2 regions of the Viridibacillus sp. FSL E2-0187 genome follow, and region 1 is predicted to be linked to the other one. Evidence: riboswitches for the same ligand, from Rfam matches in the RefSeq annotation. Region 1 holds a riboswitch; the other holds the start of a gene.
What was found. A riboswitch is a leader RNA that binds a small molecule or an ion and turns the genes downstream of it on or off. The one in region 1 is predicted to bind thiamine pyrophosphate.

Region 1 (4,730 bases):
TTCAAATGCTAATACAAGCCCGATATTATGATTGAACAAGAACTGTTGGATATTTAAAAGTTCTAATTGTAATTTTTTTAGTTCCTTTTTGTAGGAAGGTTTATCGTTTAGATGTTTGTCTAATTTCATATCTTCAATGCGTTTACTCACTCTAACCACTCCTTTTACTTTTATACTATTATTTTACAGTAAATTGATCTGAAATGATATTTGTTGTTCTAACTAATCGAATGTATACTTTATACATACACTTTAAAATTCGAAGAGTTGTTTGTATATTTACGTAATGAATAACGAGATACTTTTCTACTTCAGAGTGCAACAAAATTAAGTTTTTTATACTATTCTCAACATGAAGGAGGAGATTTTATTGGGGAGATTAATTATTATTACCATCGCTTATATTGCAATGGTAACCGTGAACTTAACTGCTAATATTCTTCCACTAAATGGTCAAACTACTGGCGAAATCTCCGACAGTTATACAGTTCTTTTCACTCCAGCACGATATGTTTTTACTATTTGGGGCTTTATATACATAATTTTAGCTTACTGGATTTATAAACATTGGAACAATCATCAGAGTAAGAACTCAATTTCTATTGAACAAACACTGTTATTTACAGCCAGTTCACTACTTAATATTTTGTGGATTTTCCTATGGCATTATAATTACTTCCAACTGACGATTGTCGTAATGCTACTATTGTTAACTTGTTTAGCACTTCTATATTTCTCATATAGTAATGATGAACAAACGTGGTCAAAACGCATCCCCATTTCCATTTACTTTGCTTGGATTTGCGTAGCAACAATAACAAATGTCTCTTTCGTTTTAACATCTAATCATTGGAATGGCTTAGGTTTAAGTAATCCTTTGTGGGCTGTTATTATGCTTACCCTAGGTACGGCTATTGCACTTCATATTCGTTTCCACCATTATGATATTTTTTTTCCAATCGTCTTCATTTGGGCTTATATAGGGATTGCGATAAAAAATGGCTTTGAGGAATTATTAGTAACGACAGCAGCACTTTTTCTAAGTGGTGTTTTATTGGCAGGAATCTTGTTTATAAAAAAACAAAAGCCTTCTAAATAACAATAAAAAACAAAAGGCCTCCCTTGATGGAAAATTCAAGGGAGGTTTTTTCAATATTTTAGTCTAATTTAGTTGTAATAATTGGTTCACCATCAGTTACGATGATTGTATGTTCATATTGAGCAACTAGTGATTTGTCAGGCGTTATAAATGTCCAACCATCACCTGATTCAACAATATGTTCTGCTTTTTGAGAGATGAACGGTTCAACAGCTAAAACCATACCTTCTTTTAAAATTGTGCGATCCCATGCATCAAAATAATTTAATACATGTTGTGGATCTTCATGAAGTGAACGGCCAATGCCATGACCTGTTAAGTTCATAATAACCGCTAGACCGTTAGCTTTTGCTTCACGTTCAACCGCTTTACCAATTTGGTTTAAACGAGCACCTGGTTTTACTTTTGTCATCGCACGATCAAATGCACTTTCTGCAACTTGACAAAGTTTATCGATTTCTGGGTAAGATCCATCACCAACAACAAATGACACACCAGTATCTGCAAAATAGCCATCAACATGACCAGAAACGTCGATATTAATAAGGTCTCCCTCTTTTAGAGTAAGGTTTCCTGGAATGCCGTGTGCAACTTGTTCGTTCACACTTATGCATGTATATCCTGGGAAATCATATTCACTTTTAGGTCCTGAAACGGCTCCATTTTCTTCAAATAAACGGCCACCAATTTCATCTAATTCTTTAGTTGTAATTCCTGGTTTTGTTGCTGCCTTCATCGCTTCACGAATTTGGGCCATTACACGTCCAGCTTTTTTTAATCCTGCAATATCCTCTTGAGTTATAGCTATCATTTTATACGATCCCTTCTTCTCATATGTCTACTCTCTACTATAACACTTTTTTTGCGAAATGAAGAACATGAAAACTGAGTATCTTGCTATTTCAAATGTCTATATATTTAGAATAATTTTGTTTAGCTCTTATATTAAACATATGAAATTACGTTACTGAAAGTGCTAAAAGAGGATTCCAATTTTAAGGAATTCTCTTTTTTTATCAATTTTGTTGTTGTAATAAACGAGGTGCTGATGTAAATAAAAGTACAGCTACAACTGCTGTTAGTATAGTAGCTGGCAACATATACGTACCATTATAAATTATAGAATACAAATATACATTTTGATTACCTGCATATTCGCTAAAGAAGACAATTCCTGCTGTAGTATGAGCAATGTATCTCAGCAAACCACCAAGTGTTGTACCTAGCACAATATACAAAGTCATTGCTTTTTTGTTTAATTGCTTACTTGCAGTAAACACTAGATGCCTCACAACTCCAGCAAGTCCTACCACAGTAAATGCTATAAAGTAATCGATAAATCCTTGAAGCGGTGTAAAAATTGAAGCGCCCATCGCCACTTGCAATAATCCAATTAAAAAACCGGTAATCAAACCACCTGATACACCCCATCGGAATGCCATTAATACAATTGGTACCATAACGAGGCTAATAGAGCCGCCTTGAGCCCACAGTTTAAATGACAGCTGATCTAAAATTAGACCGATTGCGGAAAAAATTGCAATCTCAATTAAAAACAACAATTTCTTTTTATCCAAAATAAATATCCTCCCGTAGTTCTGATGTAGAACACACAAGACCTAAACGTATCCCTTTTGTAATGGGCTCTAGATAGTAAAACTTAGAAATAAAAAACCGACATCAGGACAGGTCCTGACATCGGTTATATGTCGGTTTCTATCCACATTCCTACGCAAGCATTAACTTACAGGTTCAAAGGGTTAGAACTTTGGGTTCACTCTCAGCCGACCATTTCGGCTCCCCTTGTGGTAAATACATCATTTAATTGTAATTGTAGAACACCCCTATTGTACTCAAACAATTCTTTTATTTCAATAGATTACTCTGAATTGAATGAGAGATCTCTTTCAAAAATGTATATAATAAATAAAATGGAATTTAATGAAAGGGATGACAATTAAATGATTGATTTACTAAAAAAATTAATTACATACAAAAGTGATACTCCTACTGGAGCAAATGAAGCTTTACAATTTTGTGCTCAATGGCTTGAGCAACAAGGTATAGATGTTAACCTATATCAAAATAACGGACTTGATATTTTAACAGCTGAAATTGGACAAGGCGCAGATTGTCTTATCTGGAATGGCCATGTCGATGTCGTTCCAGCTGCAATTGAACAATATACCCCCTTTGTAGATGGAGACCTTTTATACGGGCGTGGAGCTGCTGATATGAAGGCAGGAGTCGCGGCGATGATGTTCGGCTTTGTAGAGCTATCTAAATCAGCTGACAAGCTGCCTAGACGCCTTCAACTTCATCTGGTGACAGATGAAGAAACTGGTGGTGAGAATACATCAGGATGGCTTGCTCGTAATGGGTTTAATGGTCAATTTGTTATTTGTGGTGAACCTACGCAACTGCAAATTGGTTTACAAGCAAAAGGTATTCTTCAATTCGAAATTCAATTCAAGGGTAAAGCATCACATGGTAGTCGTCCTTGGGAGGGGCTAAATGCTGTTTTACAAGCCATGCATTTCCACTCAAAACTGTTAGAATCACCAATAACAAATGCTCATAATACATTTTATGATTCTCCATCGATTAATTTGGCTACAATACAAGCAGGTGAACGTTTTAATGTCGTTCCAGATCAGTGCAATGTACGCTATGATATCCGATACGTTCCAGGTCAATCAGTAGACTTTATTCTACATGACATTCAAAAAATTCTAGATGCAGAAAAAATCCAAGCTGAAATCATTATTCACAGTATTGCTCCTGCAGTTACAACAAGTGCTGACGATCCATTTGTTTTATCATTATTAAAAACAACTGCTGCAGTTTGCGACAAGCAAGCCACACTATTTGGACAACATGGATCTGCAGATACTCGATTTTATGCTGCAGATGGCGTAGGAGCCATTGAGTTCGGCCCAACTGGAGCAGATTGGCATGGTCCCGCTGAATATGTCAGCATTTCATCTGTATACCTTTACGCAAATATAATAAAAGCACATGCATTGGGTTGAATCTTTTTGGGAGTTCTAGCGTAGATAATAATATGAATGGAGGTGCTTGGACTGGATAACAATCGAGTAATGTCGGCATTATGTTACTTTAGTATATTTTTTGCAGGATTTATTTTGCCAATAATTGTTTATTTTATCAGTGCTGATTCGAGTGTAAAAAACCATGCGAAACGAGCATTCATATCACATCTTTTACTCATTATCCCATCCATTATCGGTTTCATTATTTTCTTTATCGTTTTTGGAGTTTATGGCAGTGGTTCTGATAACTTTATAAGTACAGGGCCTATTTTAATTATCTCGTTTATCATTTTAGAAATCCTACTATCTGTAGCAGTGATCATTTGGAATATCATTCAAGGTGTTCGTGTACTACGCGTTTAAGATGCAGCATCTATGGGAATAAATTATTATTAGCTTATAAGAAATGGAGTGCTACTAAATGAAGGTAAGAAACGTAGTAAAAACTGCTATTAAATTAGCGCCAATTATTTATCCGATTGTTATTAAAGTTATTGATTCTCGTAAAGCAAAATCAAAATCACAAGCACAACAAACTCCCACAACAAGATATAAACCATAGTATTAATTGCTCTTAT
Region 2 (4,730 bases), 3.3 Mb from region 1:
ATTTTGAGCTATTTTTAAATTGGCCTTACTTGATGCTAAGTGAGTAGATACTGCGATTAGATGAGTTACATTAAATTGAGCCATTTCTTTTAAAATCATCTTTTGTTGTTCTTCATTGTATTGATCAAAATGGATATGAGCATCGATCATCAACTTCACTCACCTACCTCAATTTCATCCTTTAACAGATTGAAAAGTTTTTGTTTGAGCTGAAAGAATTCATTTGTATTTAAGAGACTTTCCTCTCTCGGTCTTGCAAAGGGTACTTTTATCTCTTCTTTTATAGTAGCTGGGCGCTTCGTTAGTATATATATTCGATCTGCTAAAAAGATAGCCTCTTCAATACTATGCGTGACGAATAGCACGGATTTTCGATTTTCTTCCCATACAGATAGAAGCCATTTTTGCATTTCAATTCTTGTGAATTCGTCTAACGCAGAAAATGGCTCATCTAGGCATAATAAATTTTGTTTACTGAGTAACGCTCTTATAAAAGCTACGCGTTGCTTCATGCCACCTGATAATTCAATTGGGTAGGATTTTTTAAAGTCTCGTAATCCTACTTTTTCTAACCATTCACTTGCTTCATCATAATTTGGTTTACCTGATAATTCTTGCATCAGTACGACATTTTCAATGACGGTTCTCCATGGGAAAAGAGATGGTTGCTGAGGCATATAGCCAATTAACCCTTTTTGTCCATGAATGATTTTGTCATTCAAAGAAATAGTTCCTTCATCTGGCGTTCCCATTCCGCCTATTAAATTAAAAATGGTGCTCTTGCCACTCCCTGAAGGTCCGAGTAATGCAACAAATTCTCCATCTTCTACATGTATAGAGATATCATGTAAAACCTGTGTTGTACCAAAAGATTTTTCGATATGATCCATTTTAAGTAACATTGTATTCACCTCTCCAGTTTGCCTTTAATTACTATTCTTTCAACTACACGTAGCAAACCAAATACGATGACACTTAGTAGCATGATGGTGAAAATAGCGACAAACACACGATCTGTACGGAACGAGGATTGAGATAATGTCATGTATACGCCTATGCCTTTTTTCGCACCTAACCATTCAGAAATAACTGCCCCCATGACACTATAAGTCGCGGAGATTTTCAATCCCGAAAATAAGGACGGAAGTGAATGTGGCAATTCTAGTTTCCAAAATAATTGGCTTTTTGATGCCCCCGCCATTTCCATATAGTATTTGAGCTCCGGTGCGGTATTTTTAAAACCATCTAATGCTGCTACAACGATCGGGAAAAAGCAGACTAAACCTATAATAATCAGTTTTGGTAATAAGCCAAAACCGAACCAAATAATTAGAAGCGGAGCTAAAACAATGATTGGAATATTTTGCGATAGAATAAGTAACGGATAAACAAGTTTCTGCACTTTAGGCATCATATGGAGGGAGACCGCTATAATAAACCCTACAAGGCTTCCAATTGTAAGTCCTAATACTGCCAACTGAGTTGTTGATAAAATATCTGTTGAAAAAGTAGGAATTGCTTTGATTGCTTCTGAAAAGATGGCTGTAGGAGCCGGTAACAACCAACCTGGAACTTCTTTTAAGCGAACAATCAATTCCCAACAACATAAAATGAAAAGGAGCAGAAAAATCGCTCCTCCTTTTTCACGTATCCATTTCATTATCTGTATTTCTCCGTTAATGTACCTAGTTCAATACCAGATGGTTGGTAAAGCATTTTCACTTGAGTGATGACGTTTACGCTACCAAGTTCAATCATCTTTTCATTCATCACACGGATGATGTCTAGCAGTTCTGAAAGTTCACCTTCCATTGTGGTTTCAAGTGGATGCACTTCATACTTCACTCCAGCATCGTCGATAATTTTGATAGCTGCATCTACAAAAGGAATAACATCCTCGTAAGTTTTTGTTTTCGGAATAATTTGTACACTGATTAATGAATTAGCCATTCTTTCTCCTCCTTATTGTGGTAAAAATTCGTTTGTGAACGCATTTTCAGGATCGAATTTACCTTCTAATACGTTATTATCACTCATCCAATTTGCATAGTTTTCCCAAACTTCAAGTTTCTGCTCTCCCCATTGTTTTGCATCATCTTGATATTTGTCAGCTAGCCATTGTTGGCTTTTCTTAACTAACTCTGCATCTAGTTCTGGGGCTGCTTTAAGTAAAATATCTGCAGCAGCTTCGGGATCTTTTATAGCAAATTCATATCCTTGTGAAGTTGCTTTAGTAAATGCTATCACTGTATCTGGATTACTTTGGATCATTTTTTCGTTAGTTGTAAGAACTGGAGTATAGTAATCTAGTTTGTCACTATAGTCTGTTAAATAAAGCATATTTATTTTTTCTCCACGCAGTTCCGCTTCGACGCCTGTCCATGCATAGTAAATCCATGCAAAATCTACATCTTTTTTGACCATTGTAAAGAAGTCTGCATCTCCGGCATTGATAATGTCTAGCTTCTTACTATCAGCATTTTCGATTTTCATAAGAGAATCAAGAACAGCCTTTTCGATTGGAGAACCCCAACCACCATAAGTCTTACCTTCGAAATCTTTCGGTGATTTAATATTTTTGTCTATTGGGGATGCAAAACCCGATGTATTGTGTTGAATAATCGCAGCGATTGACACAAGTGGAACTCCTTGAACTCTTGCTTGTGTAATCGATTCTTGCGCTGTAATACCAAATTCGGCTTTTCCTGAAGCTACTAGTTGATCTGCTCCTGTTTCACCTGGTTGAATGATTTCTACATCCAAACCTTGCTCTTTAAAAAAACCTTTTTCTTTTGCTACATACAAACCAGTATGATTTGTATTTGGTGTCCAATCTAAAACGACGGTTACTTTTTTTAATTCGTTTTTCGAGTCATTATCATTTCCTTTTGACTCATTTGATTGGCAACCTACTAAAGCGAATAATGCTACAAGTAGCAGCATACATTTTTTCATTTCCCTTGCCTCCATCTATATTATTTTGACAAGTTCCATGCAAAAAGAAAAACGCCCGGAACTATTCCGGACGTTAACATACACTCTAAAATTCAATGATACTCGAGATTTTAGCTGATGTTCCCTCCGCTGGTGTTAACCAGATCAGGTTCTAAGGGTCAGCATCTATCGGATACATTCTCAGCTGGCAACACCAGCCCCCCCACATTCTTGCACATATGAACTTTTCTCATCTATTATATCAAAAAAACAAAAGATTCCAATATTTATTTGGAAACGATTGTTTTTGGGTTTTGGAATTTGGTGGTTTGTTGCGCTAACTCTGGTGTTTGTTGCGCTAACTCCGGTGTTTGTTGCGCTAACTTCGGCGTTTGTTGCACTAACTCTGGTGATTGTTGCGCTAACTCCAGCGTTTGTTGCGCTAACTCGACTGATTGTTATTTAGCAGAATATTCACGTCCTAAAACACCCTCTAATTACTAACTAATAGATTATTTCACTGGTAAATCTTCACCGAAAATTGATACGGTTTGGCGGTCTGAAACAAATTTTTGTCCATTCCATTTCAATATAGTTTCTACATAACCTAAGCCATCTGCATGGTATCTACCGGCGATTTCTTGGTACGCCAAAAATTCGTAGTTGCCGTCCCTTGCGTAATCAATAGGATAGAATCCGCTAATAGGATCCACCCACCCTTGGATTGGCGCTTTAAGTGTGCCGTCTACATTATAAATTTCAGATAGATAATCTTTCCCTTTATATGTTAGATCTAAGATATATTTTTTCGCTGGATAGGAGCTAGTAACACTTACTTTGTAATTATCCAAATAATTCACTTCATATTTTGAAAGTTCATTATAGGCATCTGAGTCAAATACTTGGCGCATTTCTCCGTTCATATATGTAAATATATATGCGAATATGATGCCTCCACTTCCACCTGAATCTATGACAACTAATATGTCTTTTACACCATTTCCTGTATAATCCCCGAGCGATATGGTGGGGTTATAACCTGAGTTTTCTTTTAATGGGATTTGTTCATAGAAATTAGTTTTTTCATTAAAAACAATTAAGGTAATATTTTTTAAATATGGGCTTCCTTCAGTTTTTTCAGCAGTTAGAAGAACTGTATCAATTAAGCCATCTCCTGTAACATCACCTCTTTTTTTATCAATGACAATTTGGGCACCCTCTTGATGTTGCTTCAACTTATTTAAAATTTGTCTTCTTTTCTCTAGTAGAGTCTCTTTAGATGGATATGGTGAATTAAACGACAACGTTTTATCAATTGAAATAAGTGCCTGTTCTAAATCTCCCGCCTTCATCTGAGCATCCGATAAATAGTACCAATAAAAAGGATAATCATTATTCTTCAATAGATTCTTATAGTACGCTTCTACTTTTTTGAAATAATATGGGTACACATCTTTTGCCTTTATAAGTCTCATGTCATTAATACGATAGATAGCTATTTTATAGGCATCACCCGTATCATGAACCCAAATAGCTAGCTCATATTTCCCGTCCGAATTTTGGGTACTCGGCATATCTTCTACTTGCAATTTACTATAGACCATATTATTCGTTGGTATATGAATAAAACCTTTGTTTGTCCATTGTAGTAGGTCTAACTTCGACCATATACTCCCTATTTGCCAACCTACAATTAAAGTATTTATATTTTTGTTAACTAATGGCACAGCTACTAAATTCGTTATTCCATACCCGCTTCCTTTGATGTCTGCTATTGGAACCCATTCATTATGGTT

Region 2: linked by a shared signal. The riboswitch ahead of MHH85_RS16800 (ABC transporter substrate-binding protein) and the one ahead of thiT (energy-coupled thiamine transporter ThiT) in region 1 are both predicted to bind thiamine pyrophosphate.

Annotation. Positions count from the first base shown of each region.
Region 1 is NZ_JBBOVG010000001.1:140,271-145,000, reverse strand. Features, by position in the region: gene MHH85_RS00580 (polyphosphate kinase 2 family protein) at 1-129, opposite strand, end outside; gene MHH85_RS00575 (tryptophan-rich sensory protein) at 371-1,099, shown strand; gene map (type I methionyl aminopeptidase) at 1,158-1,910, opposite strand; gene thiT (energy-coupled thiamine transporter ThiT) at 2,116-2,676, opposite strand; TPP riboswitch at 2,808-2,913, opposite strand; gene MHH85_RS00560 (M20 family metallopeptidase) at 3,061-4,131, shown strand; gene MHH85_RS00555 (hypothetical protein) at 4,246-4,515, shown strand; gene MHH85_RS00550 (hypothetical protein) at 4,574-4,714, shown strand.
Region 2 is NZ_JBBOVG010000001.1:3,436,293-3,441,022, forward strand. Features, by position in the region: gene MHH85_RS16780 (TatD family hydrolase) at 1-150, opposite strand, end outside; gene MHH85_RS16785 (ABC transporter ATP-binding protein) at 156-902, opposite strand; gene MHH85_RS16790 (ABC transporter permease) at 908-1,660, opposite strand; gene MHH85_RS16795 (thiamine-binding protein) at 1,660-1,950, opposite strand; gene MHH85_RS16800 (ABC transporter substrate-binding protein) at 1,963-2,955, opposite strand; TPP riboswitch at 3,060-3,169, opposite strand; gene MHH85_RS16805 (hypothetical protein) at 3,447-4,730, opposite strand, start outside.